4 regions of the Mesorhizobium bavaricum genome follow, and region 1 is predicted to be linked to each of the others. Evidence: predicted binding sites of a transcription regulator. Region 1 holds the regulator's gene; each other region holds the start of a gene.
What was found. Region 1 encodes HrcA, which represses chaperone genes, less so after heat shock. Its sites were predicted from a motif close to GTTAGCACTCNCNNNNNGNGAGTGCTAAC; they were not measured.
Positions count from the first base shown of each region.

Region 2: AC1RZR_RS14595 (co-chaperone GroES) is a predicted target of HrcA. The motif match lies at 2,032-2,060, and genes of this name have one in related genera.
Region 3: groES (co-chaperone GroES) is a predicted target of HrcA. The motif match lies at 1,125-1,153, and genes of this name have one in related genera.
Region 4: groES (co-chaperone GroES) is a predicted target of HrcA. The motif match lies at 2,972-3,000, and genes of this name have one in related genera.

Region 1 is NZ_CM165566.1:1,064,660-1,069,349, forward strand. Features, by position in the region: gene hemW (radical SAM family heme chaperone HemW) at 1-611, opposite strand, end outside; gene rdgB (RdgB/HAM1 family non-canonical purine NTP pyrophosphatase) at 608-1,270, opposite strand; gene AC1RZR_RS05065 (VOC family protein) at 1,285-1,695, opposite strand; gene rph (ribonuclease PH) at 1,902-2,618, opposite strand; gene hrcA (heat-inducible transcriptional repressor HrcA) at 2,794-3,879, shown strand; gene AC1RZR_RS05080 (hypothetical protein) at 3,903-4,100, shown strand; gene AC1RZR_RS05085 (PQQ-dependent sugar dehydrogenase) at 4,212-4,690, shown strand, end outside.
Region 2 is NZ_CM165566.1:2,996,233-3,000,922, forward strand. Features, by position in the region: gene AC1RZR_RS14565 (diguanylate cyclase domain-containing protein) at 1-414, shown strand, start outside; gene AC1RZR_RS14570 (hypothetical protein) at 587-793, shown strand; gene AC1RZR_RS14575 (hypothetical protein) at 799-990, shown strand; gene AC1RZR_RS14580 (DUF6500 family protein) at 1,060-1,281, shown strand; gene AC1RZR_RS14585 (DUF1488 family protein) at 1,348-1,614, opposite strand; gene AC1RZR_RS14590 (hypothetical protein) at 1,611-1,865, opposite strand; gene AC1RZR_RS14595 (co-chaperone GroES) at 2,115-2,429, shown strand; partial or broken gene groL (chaperonin GroEL) at 2,501-4,139, shown strand; gene AC1RZR_RS14605 (hypothetical protein) at 4,370-4,528, shown strand.
Region 3 is NZ_CM165566.1:4,525,244-4,529,933, forward strand. Features, by position in the region: gene groL (chaperonin GroEL) at 1-715, opposite strand, end outside; gene groES (co-chaperone GroES) at 775-1,071, opposite strand; gene AC1RZR_RS22185 (sensor domain-containing diguanylate cyclase) at 1,449-2,483, opposite strand; gene AC1RZR_RS22190 (sensor domain-containing phosphodiesterase) at 2,570-4,387, opposite strand.
Region 4 is NZ_JBXAYV010000001.1:486,826-491,515, reverse strand. Features, by position in the region: gene AC1RZR_RS35100 (NAD-dependent succinate-semialdehyde dehydrogenase) at 1-319, opposite strand, end outside; gene groL (chaperonin GroEL) at 871-2,529, opposite strand; gene groES (co-chaperone GroES) at 2,595-2,891, opposite strand; gene AC1RZR_RS35085 (hypothetical protein) at 3,979-4,158, shown strand; gene panD (aspartate 1-decarboxylase) at 4,342-4,690, opposite strand, start outside.

The DNA of each region.
Region 1 (4,690 bases):
CCCTCCTCGATGGTCAGCTGGTAGAGCGACAGATGATCGGCGGCATGGCTGATCGCCTGTTCGAGCTCGGCCTGCCAGGCGTCGGGCGTCTGGCCGGGCCGGGCATAGATCAGGTCGAAGGACAGGCGCGGAAAGATTTCTCGCGCCAGACCGATCGCATGAAGCGCTTCTTCGACATTGTGCAGCCGGCCGAGGAAACGCAAATCCCCATCGTTCAGTGCCTGCACGCCGAGCGACACGCGATTGACCCCTGCAGCCCGGTAGCCGCGAAAACGTTCGGCCTCGACTGAGGACGGATTGGCCTCCAGCGTCACCTCGATGCCATCAGGCACCGTCCAGTTCTTCGCCACGGCGTCCAAAACCCTGGCCACGGTTTCCGGCTTCATCAGCGACGGTGTGCCGCCGCCGAGAAAAATGCTGGTCACCTCACGCGGCCCGGTACGCTCGCGCATTGTCGCAAGCTCGGCCTCGAAAGCGGCGGCGAAGCGGTCCTGGTCGACCGGCTGGTGGCGGACGTGGCTGTTGAAGTCGCAATAGGGGCATTTGGCCGCGCAGAACGGCCAATGGACGTAGACGCCAAAGCCGGGCGCCCGGTCAAGCAGCATGCTCATACCGAGCCCGATCTGGCCAGATCCAATCGCGCCTGGGCGAATTTCTGGAATGCGCGGGCGCGGTGCGACAGCGCGGTCGGCTGGCCGGGTTTCCAGCCGTGCTTTTCCTCGGCGCTCATCTCGCCAAAGGTCTTGTCGAAGCCGTTGGGCAAAAACACCGGGTCGTAGCCGAAGCCGAGTTCGCCGCGCGGCGGCCAGACCAGCGTGCCTTCGGCCTCGCCGCGATAATATTCGGCGTCACCGTCGGGAAAGGCCAGGCAGATCACGGCGACAAAGCGCCCCGTGCGCTGTTCCGGCAAGGCGGCGCCGACTTCCTGCAGTGCCACTTCGGTGCGCTGCATGGCCATGCCGAAATCACGCGAACCGTCCGGGGTTTCGGCCCAGTTGGCGGTGTAGACGCCGGGCGCGCCGTCGAGCGCGTCGACGCACAGGCCGGAATCATCCGACAGCGCCGGCAGGCCGGTCGCCTGGGCAGCGGCGAGCGCCTTGATGTAGGCGTTCTCCTCGAAGGTGGTGCCGGTCTCGTCCGGTTCCGGCAGGCCATAGTCCTTGGCCGACTTCGCTTCGAAGCCGAACGGCCCCATCAGATCGGCGAATTCGCGCAGCTTGCCGGCATTGTGGCTGGCGACGACGATCTTTTTTCCGTCAAGCGAGTGAATGGTTGGCGAATGCATCATATGCCCCAGATTCGTGGCTCGGCGAATTCGATCGAATTGCCCGAGGGGTCGCGTATATAGATCGAACGGCCGCCCTGCGGCCATTCAAATTCGCTTTCGATGGCGATCTTCTTTGCTTCAAGATGCGCTTTCCACTCCGCGATCTCGTCGGCGCTGGCCGCAAAGCACAGATGACCCTCGCCGACCGCGCCATGCGGCGGCACTTTCAGTCTCGCGTCGGCTGCGGGCGGCACTTTCGTCGCCTCGGCGTTGAAGATGAGCAGCACGCCAGGCCCGCAGCGGAAAAAAAGATGCCTACCGTCGACCTTGCCGAGGAGGGGAAGTCCAAGCACGTCGGCGTAGAAGCTTTCGGCGGCTTGCAAGTCTGTAACGTAGAGAGCGGATTCCAGGATTGCGGGAGGCGTCACGAAGCGCTCCCCTTTGGCCTGCCGGCTTGCCTGGCCCGAGCCACCGGTCTCGGCCCGTCCTTCGGACCCCCCTCAAATGGGGAGATCGGCAGCTTCAGCGCCTCCGCACAAATCGCGCCGCCGACAGTTGGCGAAAGCCGATCTCCCCCCTGGAGGCGGAGATGGCCGGCAGGCCAAAGGGGGGCGCTCAAGCTCGGCATAAAAAACTAAGCCACCGCCATCTGCTGCAGGCTGACCAGGCGCTGGATGCCCTTCTTGGCCAGACCCATCAGGGCTGCGAACTGTTCTTCGGAGAAAGGCTCGCCCTCGGCGGTGCCCTGGATCTCGACGATGCCGCCCTTGCCGGTCATGACGAAATTGGCGTCGGTGCCGGCAGAGGAATCCTCGAGATAATCGAGGTCGATAACCGGCTGGCCGTCATGGATGCCGCAGGAGATCGCCGCGACATGATCCTTCAGCACCTTGGCGACGCTGGCCATCTGGCGGGCTTCCATCCAGCGCAGGCAATCATACAGCGCCACCCAGCCGCCGGTGATCGACGCGGTGCGGGTGCCGCCATCGGCCTGGATAACGTCACAGTCGACGGTGATCTGCTGTTCGCCCAGCGCCTGCAGGTCGACTACGGCGCGCAAGGAGCGGCCGATCAGCCGCTGGATTTCCAGCGTGCGGCCACCCTGCTTGCCGGCGGAGGCTTCGCGGCGCATGCGCTCGCCGGTCGAGCGCGGCAGCATGCCGTATTCCGCCGTGACCCAGCCTTTGCCGGAATTGCGCATCCAGCCCGGCACCTTCTCCTCGAGGCTGGCCGTGCACAGGACATGCGTGTCGCCGAACTTCACCAGGCATGAGCCTTCGGCGTGCTTGGAGACGCCGCGCTCGAAGGAGATGGCGCGCATTTCATCGAATTGGCGTTTGGAGGGGCGCATTCAGGCTCTTTCCCGTCATTTTTCGGATTCTTGGCCGGCTTGTAACCACATGGGGCGCGTGGCGCAAAGGAAAATGGCCGGATGATCTGACTCAGACAGCGGGTGATCTGACTCAGACACCGGTTGCGCGGGCCGTGGTGAAGTCTATATCCTTGGGCCGGAGGTTTTTGGCCGAATGACCAAGGCAGTCGCCGAACCCAGTCTGCTGTCGCCCGCGCTTCAGTCGCTCGACATGCGTTCGCGCGACATCTTCCGGCGCATCGTCGATTCCTACCTGAAGGACGGCGAACCGGTCGGCTCGCGCAGCCTGTCGCGCATCCTGCCGTCCTCACTATCGCCCGCCACCATCCGCAATGTGATGAGCGACCTCGAGCATCTCGGCCTGATCTATGCGCCGCACATCTCGGCCGGCCGGTTGCCGACGCAGGCCGGCCTGCGCTTCTTCGTCGATGCCTTCATGGAACTCGGCGACCTTTCCGACGAGGAGCGGCGCACCATCGAGGCGCAGGTCCGGGCGTCCGGCTCAGGCGCGACACTGGAGCATATGCTGACCGAGGCCAGCCAGATGCTGTCGGGCATGTCGCGCGGCGCCGGCCTGGTGCTGGCCGCCAAGAACGAGGTGGCGCTGAAGCATATCGAATTCATCCAGCTCGAGCCGACCAAGGCGCTGGCGGTGCTGGTGTCGCAGAATGGCGACGTCGAAAACCGCGTCGTCGAGTTGCCGGCCGGCATCACCGTTTCGCAATTGCACGAAGCCTCGAACTTCCTCAACGCCCATATTCGCGGCCGCACGCTGGCCGAGGCGCGGATCGAGATTGCCCGCATCAAGGAAGAGACCAGGGCCGCGCTCGACACGCTGTCGCAGGACCTGGTCGAAAAAGGGCTGGCGGTGTGGGCGGGCGCCGACAGCGGCCTGCCGGCGCGGCTCATCGTGCGCGGCCGCGCCAATCTGCTCGAAAACGTTACCGCCCAGGCCGACATCGAATTGTTGCGCCACCTGTTCGAGGACATGGAGACGCAGGACGGGTTGATCCAGCTGCTCGACCTGGCCGAACAGGGATCGGGCGTGCGCATCTTCATCGGTTCGGAAAACAAGCTGTTTTCGCTGTCGGGCTCGTCGCTGGTGGTCGCGCCCTATCGCGACAAGGATGCCCGCGTCGTCGGTGCGCTCGGCGTCATCGGCCCGACCCGGCTCAACTATGCCCGTATCGTGCCGATGGTCGACTATACGGCGCAGCTGATTTCCCGCATGCTGCGTTGAGCTGGGTAACCGAGGAGACGACGATGGCGCTCGAAGAATTCAAGGCCCGGATCAGCCTGTTGCTGGAAGAGATGATCAACCAGCCGGAAGACCAGCACGAAATCCACGAGCAGTTGCGCGAAAAACTGCGGGAAATGCGCGCCATGGGCCTGCCGCTGCCGGCCGATCTCGTCGAACTGGAAAAACGCCTCGACGACGATTTTTACGCCGCCGGCAACTGAGGCTGGCAACCTCCGTTTCACTTGAACTCATCGTGTGCCACGGAACGATCGACGAAACTGCCCGTTTGTTCTCTTCGCAACCGGTCTCTGTGGCCGGAATTGGAGAACAGAATGATCCGATCGGCCGGGCTGGCTATTCCCGCGGCACTGTTTCTCACCGCCATAACATTCGCCCAGCAGGCGGAGCAGCCGGTGCTGAGAGGCGCGGCCGCCTTCGGCGACTGGCGCGCCGACAGGCCGGGGGTGCGCCGCCTGATCAGGCCGGAGGACCTGCCAAGGCCTTACGTCAGCAAATCCACCTCGAACAGCGCCGGCCTGGTCGAAAGGCCAGCTGACGCGAAGCCGAAGCTGCCGCCGGGCTTTTCGGCCGAGCTGATCGCGTCGGGTATCAACAATCCGCGCGTCGTGCGCATCGCGCCGAACGGCGATCTCTTCGTCGCCGACAGCCAAGCCAACCAGATCCGCGTCTATCGTCTCGCCGAGGGCAGCGCGAAGCTGGCGAAGGACGGCATCTTTGCTGGCGATCTCAACCAGCCCTACGGCATCGCCTTCTATCCGCCGGGCAATGATCCGCAATGGGTCTACGTCGC
Region 2 (4,690 bases), 1.9 Mb from region 1:
CTGATCGATCTCGACGGCTTCAAGGCCGTCAACGACACGTTCGGTCATGTCGTCGGCGACGAATGCCTGAAGGAGGCGGCAAAGCGCCTCGCCGACGGCTGCGGCGAGGCGGACCTGGTGGCGCGCGTCGGCGGCGACGAGTTCGCGGTGCTGCTTGGACCGCATCTCGACCGCGGCGCGGTCTCCAGCGTGGCGCGCCGCATCATCGAGGCAATGGGAAAGCCGGTCACGGCATGCGGCCAGTCGCTCAGGCTCGGCGCCTCGGTCGGCATCGCCTTCGCCAAGGCGACCATGCCGTGCGACCTGTTCATGCAGGCCGACACCGCGCTCTACGCCGCCAAGGCGGCAGGGCGCAACACGTTCCGCATCTTCAAGCTGGACGCCGCCGCGAAAGGCCGCAGCGCCGCGGCTTGAGGGCCAACGGCGGCTTGTTGTACGGCCTCGCCGAAGGGGCCTGCGCATCTCTTGCCAATGCAATCCGTCGCGTCCATCTGCATTTGGCATGCAGGGCGTTCGCGAAAGGGTGCTATGATAGGCAAGCGAGCAAACTTGCTCCGGCTCCTTCCCGACATTCGAGGTCATTTTCGTGCGTGAACCGTCGCTGCTGCCCGTGTTCGGAAAACTTGGCGTCAAGGCGCCTGTCGCCACTGTCACGGCACCGGCCTCGTCGGCAGGCGTCGCGTCGCGGCTTCGGGAGCTTCTGGCCGAGCATGGCGGCATGGTGCTGAAGCTGTCGGTCATCGCCTGGACGGTGCTGATCCTGGCCGCGGTGTTTTTCATGATGCAGGGCTGACCGGCATGGCCAATCGCTACACGCTGCGCATGGAACTGCCCCAGAGCTGGACCATCGTCGACGTCTTCACCGGCCAGCCTGCTGTAATCCGGCAAAAGGTGATGGTCGGGATGGGCCCGCGCGAGGCCGAGGACATGGTCGTGCAGATGAATATCCGCGACGTCAAGCGCCGTGAAAGGGCGGAACGCAAGGCCTGAACTGCCGCAGGCACTGCCCGACGGCTGCCGCCGGCACGAGCCTGCCGCACCACAAACCAGAGGATTCCCGTGCGAGCCAGCCTGAAGCAGAAGATACTGGAGGTCTGCGACCGCAAGATTTCCGAAAAAGGGCCCGGCGTCGGCGTGTCGTTCTACGCGTTTTTCGCCAACAGGAACGACGACCCCGACCTGCTGATGGAAGCCGCCGAATGGTGGATCAGAACCCACCGCCTCGACCATTTTGAAAAGGCTGAAAAGATACGCACGATGGTCGAGAAGATGGACTCTTAATCGTCGTTTCCATGCATGTCGTCGTCTCGAAGACGGGACGCTTTTGAGCGACATGCATTGGGCTGATCAGCCGAAGTCGGCGGCCGTCAGCACATACATGCTCTTGCGGGTGCGGTCGTAGGCCCTCGACGCCACGTCGCGGATGGCACTGCTCTCGGTGTCGAATGTGGCGAGGTAGCCGGCCTCATTGGCCGCGGCGCCCGGCTGCATCTTGGCCATGGCATCGGCGGCGACGGAGAACGAAATCTGGAACATGCCGTCATGGCCGACGAAACGAATGCGCTTGCCGGCTTCGTCATAGCTTCGGCTGCGGTTGGGGAATGTCAGGCTCATGTCTTCACCTCCGTCGCGGCGGCCTTCTTGACCACGCGCTTCTTCTTGGGCGTCGGATTCAGGGCTTCGGCGACGCGGTCGGCCTCTTCCTTGGCCAGCCGCAGCTCCCGCAGCCTTGCCGTCTTGATCTCCCTGGCCCTTGCCTCGGACATGTACTCGGCGGTTGCCTTGTTGCGCTCCGCCGTTTTCTTCTGCTTGTCGACAAAGCGGGCTTCAGCTTTTTCCATGATCGTCTGATTGCCTTCGGCCATCGAAGAAATCTCCCTTGTGCCTGAAATCGTGAAAACGAACTTGTCCGATAAATAGGCACTCAATCGGCAAAATTCAATTTTTTGAATTATTTGACCAGTCCGCGATATCACGAAACTGGGTACCAAAATAATACTTTTGAATATTTAATTCCGGCGGCGAATAATTTTTGGCACTCCTATCTATCGAGTGCCAACGCGTCTATATAGGACGGGCGTGGCCGCCTGTGCCGGCCCCAGAAAGAAGTTCCCATGAAATTTCGGCCACTCCACGACCGCGTCGTCATTCGTCGCGCTGAAGGCGATACCAAATCCAAGGGCGGCATCATCATCCCCGACAATGCCAAGGAAAAGCCGCAGGAAGGCGAAGTCATCGCCGTCGGCCCGGGTGCACGCGACGAAAGCGGCGCGCTGATCGCACTCGACGTCAAGGCCGGCGACTTCATCCTGTTCGGCAAATGGTCGGGCACCGAGGTCAAGATCGACGGCGAGGACCTGCTGATCATGAAGGAAGCCGACATCATGGGCGTCATCGACAAGGCCGTCGAGGCCAAGAAGGCCGCCTGACCATATGAGGAGCCGGCCTTTGCCAGGCTCCGGCGAGCGGTTCACTCCACCACACGAACGGGATTAAAAAAATGTCTGCCAAGGAAATCAAATTCTCCACCGATGCTCGCGACCGCATGCTGCGCGGCGTCGAGATCCTCACCAATGCGGTGAAGGTCACGCTCGGCCCCAAGGGCCGCAACGTCATCATCGACAAGGCTTATGGCGCGCCGCGCATCACCAAGGACGGCGTCACCGTCGCCAAGGAAATCGAGCTTGCCGACAAGTTCGAGAACATGGGCGCGCAGATGGTGCGCGAAGTGGCCTCGAAGACCAATGACCTCGCCGGTGACGGCACCACCACCGCCACGGTGCTGGCCGCCTCGATCCTGCGCGAAGGCGCCAAGCTGGTCGCCGCCGGCATGAACCCGATGGACCTCAAGCGCGGCATCGACCAGGCGGTCACCGCCGTCGTTGGGGAAATCAAGGCGCGGGCCAAGAAGGTCAAGTCGTCGGCCGAGATCGCACAGGTCGGCACCATCGCCGCCAATGGCGATGCCAGCGTCGGCGAGATGATCGCCAAGGCGATGGACAAGGTCGGCAATGACGGCGTCATCACCGTCGAGGAAGCCAAGACCGCGGAGACCGAACTCGACGTCGTCGAGGGCATGCAGTTCGACCGCGGCTACCTCTCACCCTATTTCGTCACCAACGCTGACAAGATGCGCGTCGAGCTCGAAGAGCCCTACGTGCTCATCCACGAGAAGAAGCTCGGCAATCTGCAGGCGATGCTGCCGATCCTCGAAGCGGTGGTGCAGAGCGGCAGGCCGCTGCTGATCATCTCCGAGGACGTCGAAGGCGAGGCCTTGGCCACGCTGGTCGTCAACAAGCTGCGCGGCGGCCTCAAGGTCGCGGCCGTCAAGGCGCCGGGCTTCGGCGATCGCCGCAAGGCGATGCTGGAAGACATCGCCGTGCTCACCGCCGGCCAGATGATCTCCGAGGATCTCGGCATCAAGCTCGAGAACGTCACCATCGAGATGCTCGGCCGCGCCAAGCGCGTGCTGATCGAGAAGGACACCACCACGATCATCGACGGCGCCGGCACCAAGGCGACCATCCAGGCGCGTGTCGCCCAGATCAAGGGTCAGATCGAGGAGACGACGTCCGACTACGACAAGGAAAAGCTGCAGGAGCGGCTGGCCAAGCTCTCCGGCGGTGTTGCCGTCATCCGCGTCGGCGGCGTCACCGAGTTCGGAAGTCAAGGAAAAGAAGGACCGCATCGACGACGCGCTGAACGCGACGCGCGCGGCGGTTGAAGAAGGCATAGTGCCCGGCGGCGGCGTGGCTCTGCTGCGCGCAAGGTCGGCCCTTGCCGGCCTGACAGGCGCCAACGAGGATGTCACCGCGGGCATCTCGATCGTGCTGAGGGCACTCGAAGCGCCGATCCGCCAGATCGCCGAGAATTCCGGCATCGAAGGCTCGATCGTCGTCGGCAAGCTCACCGACAGCAAGGACCACAATCAGGGCTTTGACGCCCAGAACGAGGTCTATGTCGACATGATCAAGGCAGGCATCGTCGACCCGGCGAAAGTGGTGCGCACCGCCCTGCAGGATGCCGGCTCGATCGCAGCCCTTCTGATCACCGCAGAAGCGATGATCACCGACATCCCGGCCAAGGATGCCGCACCTGCGGGCGGTGGCGGTGGTGGCGGCGGCATGGGCGGCTACTAAAGAGTCAGGCGGCCGTCAAACGGCGGTTTCCTGCGCTTCCGGTGCTCACGTACGAAAAGTACGCTCCGCTCCGGTTCTCGGAAACCACCTTGTTTGGCCGCTTCGCGCCCGTCTTCGACTCCGACGCGGCCTGACCTGAATCGCCGGCTCTTGCCGGATTCGACATCGAGATAAATACCGCCGGGGGATTCTCTCCCGGCGCACAGGCCTCTAGCCCAGGAGACGGATCCATGATCACGTTCGTGCAGAAGCCAGAGACGGTCGTCACGACCGAAGCCACCGAAGAAAGCCGCTTCGACCGCATCCGCAGGATTGCCGCCGACAAGCACAAGAAATCCGACTCCGACACGGCAACGCCATCAAAGGGCGAACCCAAACGCCCGATGTGAGTCTGCGGCGCCGCCGCTGCTTCCACGCAACGTCGGTACCACATCGCACCAGTGGCGCGGGTCGATCGCGCTGGCCGAGGGTGGTCCAGCCAGACACCTTCCTGTCGGCGGTATCGGCGTGCCCGGTATTGTCATTATATTAGCTTCAGCGCATATTCATCC
Region 3 (4,690 bases), 3.3 Mb from region 1:
CCTCGAGGATCGGCAGCATGGCCTGCAGGTTGGAGAGCTTCTTCTCGTGGAGGAGAATGTAAGCGTCTTCCAGATCCGCAACCATCTTGTCGGCGTTGGTGACGAAGTAGGGGGAGAGGTAGCCGCGGTCGAACTGCATGCCTTCGACGACTTCGAGTTCGGTCTCGGCGGTCTTGGCTTCCTCGACCGTGATGACGCCCTCATTGCCGACCTTCTGCATCGCTTCCGCGATCATCGAGCCGACCGAGGAGTCGCCATTGCCGGCGATGGTGCCGACCTGGGCTACTTCTTCCGAGGTCTTGATCTTCTTGGCGTTCTTGATCAGCGTCGCGACGACGTCGGCAACGGCGAGGTCGATGCCGCGCTTCAGGTCCATCGGGTTCATGCCGGCGGCAACCGCCTTGTGGCCTTCCTGGACGATCGACTGCGCCAGAACGGTCGCGGTCGTGGTGCCGTCGCCGGCGATGTCGTTGGTCTTCGAAGCAACTTCGCGGACCATCTGCGCGCCCATGTTTTCGAACTTGTCTTCAAGCTCGATTTCCTTGGCGACGGTGACGCCGTCCTTGGTGATGCGCGGGGCGCCGAACGACTTGTCGATGACGACGTTGCGACCCTTGGGGCCGAGCGTGACCTTCACCGCGTCGGCGAGAATGTTGACGCCGCGCAGCATGCGCTCGCGGGCGTCACGGGAAAATTTTACTTCTTTAGCAGCCATTTTGAGCTCCTGGGCCTAGGCCCTTGATTAAAATTGGATGGGGCGGGTTCTGGCGGCGATCAGCCGATGATGCCCATGATGTCGGATTCCTTCATGATCAGAAGGTCTTCGCCATTGAGCTTCACTTCGGTGCCGGACCACTTGCCGAACAGGATGCGGTCGCCTTTCTTGACGTCCAGCGGGACCAGCTTGCCGGCTTCGTCACGAGCGCCGGAACCGACGGCGATGATCTCGCCTTCCTGCGGCTTTTCCTTCGCCGTATCCGGGATGATGATCCCGCCGGCGGTCTTGGATTCGGATTCGACCCGGCGAACGACCACGCGGTCATGCAGTGGCCGGAACTTCGACTTTGCCATTTTTTGGATATCCCTGGTACGGAGGTTGAGCGGTTCTCCGTTGCCGGAGAGCGGTTAGCACTCGGCAGAGGCGAGTGCTAACGTGGCGGTGAGATAGGCCACAGGCTGGTGCTAGTCAAGACGGAAGAGGGGACGTGCCAAGCGCATAAGATTTGGAATCGGCGCGCGGAAGCACCCGGGACCCTTTACGTGAGGAGAAAGCTCTTTCTATATCTTTGCTGCCAGTGGCTTGTCCCCTCCGGCTCAAAACATCTCCGCCAGCGGCGCCTGCCTGGTGTGGCCCGCGGGGAAGGGCCCAACGGCATTTTCAGCTTGGCCAGGTCAACGAAATCGGGACCTTCTGGCTGAGTCGTTACGCGAGGCTGTGGCGTCTTTGATCAGGCCGCGTCGGGACCTTCCGATGCGAGCAGCAGTGCGACTTCGACGCGGTTTCGGCCTTTGTGCTTGGCCTTGTAAAGGGCGGTGTCAGCGGCAAGAAGCAGGCCTTCCGGCATCCTGATCGTCCCGCCCGATCGTGACAGTGCGGTCGCTGAACCAATGCTGACGGTGACGCGTCCGCCGCCTTCCGGATTGTCGCCATGTGGCAGGCCGAGGTTTTCGATTGCCAGCCTTAGCTGTTCCGCTATTTTAAGCGCTCCATCGCTATCGGTATCAGGCAAGATGACGGCGAGTTCTTCCCCGCCGTATCGCGACGCCAGATCCCCAGGACGATCAAGCACGTCTCTTATGGCGGCAGCGGCGGCACGAAGACAATCATCGCCAACCTGATGACCGTATTTGTCGTTAAAGCCTTTGAAACGATCGATATCGAGCAACAGCAAGGACATCTGTCCAGCGCTGCCAACGGTGCGCCGCCATTCCCTGTCCAAGGTCTCGTCGAAGGCTCGGCGGTTGCCCAGACCGGTCAGCCCGTCCGTCATCGCAAGCGAGCGGAGTTGTTCTTCGAGCCGTTTGCGTTCTGTTATATCTCTCATGATCAGGACGAAGTCGCCTGGAACGCCAGTTACCGGATCACGGACGATGCGCGCCTTGCTCTCCACCCAGACAGTTTCCCCATCCTTCCTCCGGATCTCGATCGCAAGCGGCTCGCCTTCATCTGCTCCGGCAAGCAAGAGCGCGGCGGCCGCAGCGATGTTTTGAAGATGCTCCGGCGGGACGAACGCCTCCGGACCATGCCCCACCATTTCCTCCGGCAGCCATCCCAGAAGTCGGGTGCATGATGGTGAAACGTAGCGTGCCTTCGTGTCCGGCCCGAGTTGCATGATGACGTCACCGCTGTTTTCGGCAAGCATCCGGAAATCCGTTTCTTCCGTAAGAATGTCCGAACGGATTGCCAAGCCTGCCGGTGATTGCCCGGACCCGACGCGACCAAAGGCCTTGCGAATAAACTGTGACGCGGATGGCAGGCGCATATTTGTCTCCTCTTCGGACACTTCTCTGCGGGCACCGCAGCATTCTGTATTCGCCTGTTCAAGCCGCCCCCAGGGAGGGATTTCTGTCAGGCGATCAGATCGATTGGGTTCGCTATGTCGCTCGCTACCCTAGTCTCCTCAGCAGGTGGTCGCCCGAACCGCTTCAGAAGGCCTTTCGCTATTTGACGTGGTACCGCTTGCGAAAACAGATACCCCTGACCCAACTGGCACCCGATCTCCGCAAGTAAGACGGCCTGGGCTTCGTTCTCGATGCCTTCGGCGATGACCTGGATGTCGAGCTTGCGAGCGATGCCGACCAAGCCCTCGACGATCGCCAGGCTCGGATCTCCCTGAACAAGGCGATCAATGAAGGATTTGTCGATCTTGACGATATCGACCGGCACCGTCAGTAGATGGGTGAGCGAAGCGAAGCCGGTTCCGAAATCATCGAGCGCGACGCGCAGGCCATGGGCCCGCAACGCCTTGATCTCCCGAGCGACGACCGGATCGCGCTGGCCGAGATAGACCGACTCCGTCACCTCCAAAATGATGTGCTTCAACGGAACGTTCTCGCGGCCGAAGGCGGCTTCGAGACGCGCGTAAAGAGTGCCGCTATGAAAATCGGCTGAGGTAATGTTGATGCCGACATGCTGCAACGGAATACCTTGAACCAGCCACGAGCGCACGTCCGCTGCGACGATCGCCATCATGCGTTCCGTCAGATGCGAGGCGACGCTGACATCGGAGGTTGCCTGGTGAAACGCAGCGGCGGAAACGACCTCGCCATCCGGCTTGCGAAGGCGGCAGAGGGCCTCCATGCCGACGATCGCGCGGGTGTCGAGCCGCAGGATCGGCTGGTAGAAAGCGTCGATCCGCCCTTCGCGCAAAGCCACGTCAACATCGCGGATCACCTCAATCCGGGTCTTGATTGCGCTGCCGATCCCCGGCGAGTACAGCACGAAGCCGCCTCGGGAAGTTTCCTTCGCGTGGTAGAGCGCGAAATCGGCGTTTTGGCGCACGCTTTTCGCATCGATGTCCCCCGCCGACAGCACTGCGCCGCCGATGGTAGCCTGTGCCAGGATCATGTGCCCGTCGCAATCGGCGGGCACAGCCAGAGTGTCGAGAATATGACGCGCCGTGCTCTCGATGCCAGCGGGCGCTCCGGCTCGCTGAAGGATTACGACAAACTCGTCGCCGCCCATGCGGAACACACGGTCAGGCGCTAGGCTTTCGGCGAGACGTGACGCCACCGCCTGTAGCAAAGCGTCGCCGGCGGCATGGCCGAAGGTGTCGTTGATGGTCTTCAGGTTGTCGAGGTCGATGATCAGGACCGCCCAGGCGCTCGGTTGGCCAAAGGACAGCCGCTCCAGGGCGACGTCCAAACTCGCCCGGTTCGGCAGGTTGGTGAGGGCATCGACATAGGCGCCGTGCTCTCGCTCGACGACCCGCCGGTGACGCTCAAGCGCGATGGCGCACAGGGAGGTACACGACGCGACAACCTTCTCCTCGCGCGGGGTGGGGCCGCGTTTCTCCAGAAAGTACAGGGCAAAGGTGCCGAGCACAGCGCCCTCTGCGTCGCAGATCGGGCTCGACCAGCAGGCCTTCAGGCCCAGCGCCAGGACGGGCTCCTTGAAATTGATCCAGCGCGGGTCGGTCGCGATGTCCTTCACAGCCACGGCTTTTCCGAGATAGGCCGCACTGCCGCAGGAGGCCACCAGCGGGCCGATCATCAGGCCTTCGAGACGAGCCATAAATTCATTCGGCAAGCTGGAACCTGGGAGGGGATGCAGCAAGCCGTTACCGTCAACGCGCAGAACGGAACATCTGACGTCCGGCAACAGTTTCTCGATCTGGTGGCAAAGACGGTCCGTGGTCGCTTCGAGCGTCTCGCCCCTGGCGATCATTTCGAGAATATTGTTCTGGAGATGCAGCACGTTAACCGCCAATACGTGTGCCTAAATACCCTGTAGCATTCCTGGTGAAATCACCCTGATAAGGCGCAGCGCACAAGATGACAGTGTCAGGTAATTCTTTATAAGTGTTATCTTTCGCCTCTGAAAAACCGGGGCCAGGATTTCGGTAGTCACGAAAGGCCGCGCCTTTTCCACACGTTTCATGGGTTACTCGCGTCGCTGGGCGGCTTCCGGCAATCACGCACCAAAGCGCGTTTTCAAGCGAACTCAAGCTTATGGTTAGACAGCCCCGTT
Region 4 (4,690 bases), on a different replicon from region 1:
AAATGGCTGCAAGATCCTCGCTGTGGTCGAGGATCAGTTGGTGCCATTCCCATAAGATGTCGGAGCGCTCGCGCGCGGTGAGCGCCGCCCAATGTTCCTGCGCAGCTTCAGCCTTATCGATTGCCTTGGAAACGTCCCGGACATCCATATCTGGAAGCTCAGCCAACAGCTCGCCCGTTGAGGGATTGAACACCGAAAAACGCCTCGTGGATTGCTCCGCCTTCCGACCAGGCACACCGGCCAGATCGTCAAATAGCTCGGGATTTTTGAGACGTCTCGTCAGCGACTGTGTCACGGTCAAACCGTCGTCCCCCTTCATGGTTAAGTTACTAGCTTCGCAATGTACTAATAAGCACACCTTGTGCCAGATGATCGGACGAGATCGTTCCGGCCCTCCGTCATTGCAAGCGCAGCTTCCCGACTGATTAGCCCATAGCAATGACAGCCTCAATCACGAGTCGCGCTAAGGCTTTCGCTCCATAACAGGCAAGCGCGCGGATAGAGCTCGTGAAGAGCTGGCATAGGCGGAGTCGATCATCGAAATCGCCGACGTTGGCAACAGCACTGTGGTATCATTCTTTGAGCGGCTTCCACGGCCGCTCGTATCAGGCATATCGAAAACCGACCGCCATGGTCGAACGTGCCATCGATGTAGTGGCTTGAGCGCTGCTAAGTCTTGATAGTCGCGCACAAAGCCATGTTTGTTCAGTTCGCCACCCGAAAGCTCCACTGCGACGATGCAGTGTGGCCGTGTAGGCGCGCGCACTACAATATCACGCGAGCCCAACCTTTTCCGACCGGCTCCGTCCCAAAAAAAGGGGGCGGCGTCGCTGCCGCCCTCTCGGTATCCGAAAGCTGATAGAGGCTAGATTAGAAGTCCATGCCGCCCATGCCGCCCATGCCGCCGCCGCCCATGCCGCCAGGCATGCCGCCGCCGCCAGCCGACTCCTTCTTCGGAGCCTCCGCGATCATGGCTTCGGTGGTGACGAGCAGGCCGGCGACCGAGGCCGCGTCCTGGAGAGCCGTGCGCACGACCTTGACCGGATCGACGATGCCCATGGCGATCATGTCGCCATATTCGCCGGTCTGGGCGTTGAAACCGAAGGTCGCGCCCTTGTTCTCAAGGATCTTGCCGGCAACGATCGAGGCTTCCGCACCGGCGTTCGAGGCGATCTGGCGGGCCGGAGCCTGCAGAGCGCGACGCACGATGTTGATGCCGGCGGTCTGGTCGGAGTTGGCGCCGACAGCGTTGATGCTAAGCGAAGCGCGCAGCAGGGCAACGCCGCCGCCGGGAACGATGCCTTCTTCGACGGCCGCACGGGTCGCGTTGAGGGCGTCATCGACGCGGTCCTTCTTTTCCTTGACTTCGACTTCCGTCGCACCGCCGACGCGGATCACCGCAACGCCGCCCGCGAGCTTCGCGAGACGTTCCTGCAGCTTCTCCTTGTCGTAGTCCGACGTGGTCTCTTCGATCTGCTGCTTGATCTGGGCAACGCGGCCCTGGATCTCTTCCTTCTTGCCGGCGCCGTCGACGATGGTGGTGTTCTCCTTGGAGATCGACACCTTCTTGGCGCGGCCGAGCATGTTGAGGCCGACGTTCTCGAGCTTGATGCCGAGGTCTTCGGAGATGACCTGGCCACCGGTCAGGATGGCGATGTCTTCCAGCATGGCCTTGCGGCGATCACCGAAGCCCGGAGCCTTGACGGCGGCGATCTTCAGGCCGCCACGCAGCTTGTTGACGACCAGCGTGGCCAGAGCCTCGCCTTCGACGTCTTCCGAGATGATGAGCAGCGGCTTGGAGGTCTGCACGACGGCTTCGAGAACCGGCAGCATGGCCTGGAGGTTGGAGAGCTTCTTCTCGTGCAGGAGGATGTAGACGTCCTCGAGATCGGCAACCATCTTGTCGGCGTTGGTGACGAAGTAGGGCGAGAGATAGCCGCGGTCGAACTGCATGCCTTCGACGACTTCCAGTTCCGTCTCGGCGGTCTTGGCTTCCTCGACCGTGATGACGCCTTCATTGCCGACCTTCTGCATCGCTTCCGCGATCATCTTGCCGACCGACTCGTCGCCATTGCCGGCGATCGTGCCGACCTGGGCAACCTCTTCCGAGGTCTTGATCTTCTTGGCGTTCTTGATCAGCGTCGCGACGACGTCGGTCACGGCCAGATCGATGCCGCGCTTCAGGTCCATCGGGTTCATGCCAGCGGCAACCGCCTTGTGGCCTTCCTGGACGATCGACTGTGCCAGAACGGTCGCGGTCGTGGTGCCGTCGCCGGCGATGTCGTTGGTCTTCGACGCGACTTCGCGGATCATTTGCGCGCCCATGTTCTCGAACTTGTCGGAAAGTTCGATTTCCTTGGCGACGGTGACGCCGTCCTTGGTGATGCGCGGGGCGCCGAACGACTTGTCGATGACGACGTTGCGGCCCTTGGGGCCGAGCGTGACCTTCACCGCGTCGGCGAGGATGTTGATGCCGTGAAGCATGCGTTCGCGGGCATCACGGGAGAATTTTACGTCTTTGGCAACCATGTTTAACTCCTGGGCATTTCGCCCGAAATTCAGATTGGATGGTGTGGATGAAGGGCGGCGGCGTGTCAGCCGATGATGCCCATGATGTCGGCTTCCTTCATGATCAGAAGGTCTTCGCCATTGAGCTTGACTTCGGTGCCCGACCACTTGCCGAACAGGACGCGGTCGCCGGCCTTGACGTCCAGCGGGACGAGCTTGCCAGCTTCGTCGCGGGCGCCCGAGCCGACAGCGATGATCTCGCCTTCCTGCGGCTTTTCCTTAGCCGTATCGGGGATGATGATCCCGCCCGCGGTCTTGGATTCGGATTCGACCCGACGAACGACCACGCGGTCATGAAGCGGCCGGAACTTCGACTTTGCCATTTTTTCTTCCTCGATGAGAACGTGAGAAAAGCGTCCGGCGACGCCGGATAACTTACAAAGCTCGGCTATGCCGGCCTGCGGTTAGCACTCACCAAGGGCGAGCGCTAACAATGCGACGAGATAAGCCCTAGGCTGGGGCTAGTCAAGACAAGAGGGTGGGCGATCACGATTTTCCGGACGATGCAGCCCTGAAAGAGTCGAGCCAATCGATGGTGTTCGGAGGCTCGACCCACAGGATGAATCCACCCTGCGGATCGGTAACCATTGTGCCTTCCGCGAACTGCCAGCGCGCTTCGTCGCACCGTAGAGAGCGAGGTGAGGGGCTGAGCATTTGGTAGCGCCGAGACGTGCCGAGCTTTTGCGTAGAGTGGCCATGCGGGATGTCTCCTTTAGCATCATCTCCCGCACCAGAGGCTTGCCCGTTCATCGGACTGTATTTCTATCCACAGGGTGGATTATCTCATCGAAACAAACGATTTTATCAATCTTCCGGAATCTCGCGTTTGACGTCAGCACCTCACACGCCCTGATCGCCCGCTCCCCTCACCAGAGCGGCAGATTTTTTGCAGAGGTACTCGGACTGAATACGCGTTCCCATTCACGTTAGTTGTGGATAACAAGGCTGAATTAACATGCAAAATCTGCGCATCTAAATCGATTTGAGCACTCACGGACGTTGCGGACCAGAATCGCCGTCACCCTGAAATCGACAAGGCATCGGCTATCCCAAAATCGGGGCTTGACGTTACGTAAGGTCCTATGTTTTCCGATGTGCGGGAACGACTTCCAGTCTCAGCCCAAGGGCAACGAAAATGAGGGGCAGCAATGGTGGCTGGCGAACCTAATGACGTGCGGGTCAAGCGTTGTAGTGGGGGATGGGTTGTTCATATTGTCGAGGACGGCAAACTGACAGTTCTTCGGTTCAAGACACAGTTTCCCGCCGAAAATTACGCCGATGGCCAACGAGCCAGGCTCGGTCTTGCTGCCAAGCCACCGATCGACGAACCTGATATGTAACGCGATCAGGCGTCGGATGGCTGGCGAGCCTTGGCGCCGACGGGAAACACTTTGCCGAAGGCCCACCTCAATGCTGCTTGCGGCCGTTCGGCTAGCCATATTCGCGATGATGGTTGGCACCGCTGCCGATGCGGAAGACGGTGGCCTGCTTGATCGACACGGCGGCAAAGATCATGAAAGCCAGGTGTCAAGGACCCAGCCGGGGCGCTTGAGAAAGCAGAAAGAATTTGCAAGCCGCCACCGCAAGTAACCTGAGACAAGGGTCAGACATGCAAACCGCTGTTCGCGGATCAGCAGCTGCGAGACATTGCGCCATCCCACGAAGGCCCACGGTGCCCAAGGCGCAGTGGGCATCGGCCTTTTTCAGCAACTTCGTCGAGTCTTAGACCAGACGCTCTTCAGTGCCCAGGCTCGCACATCTGCGGAGCGCGGCTCACGCCCCGGAGACCAAGGCTGGAATTGCCAAAGCTTCATTCGCCTCATCAAGGATCGAGAAACTGTAACGGCCGTCTGTGTCAAGATCGACGGAGTAGCTCAGGCGGTCGAGTATGTAGTTATCCTGGTCGAACGTGACGATGCGCGGCTTCAGCGAGGTGATATGCGCTTCGTCCAGGTAGATGGAGTTGCAGACGATAATTGGGTCGTCGGGCTGACAGGTGCGAGCCGCCGCTCCGTTGAGGATGCAGCACCGTGAACCGCGCTCGCCGAGGATGACATAGGTCGAAATCCGCGCACCGGAATTCTTGTTCCATATCTCCACGAATTCCATCGGCAGGATCCCG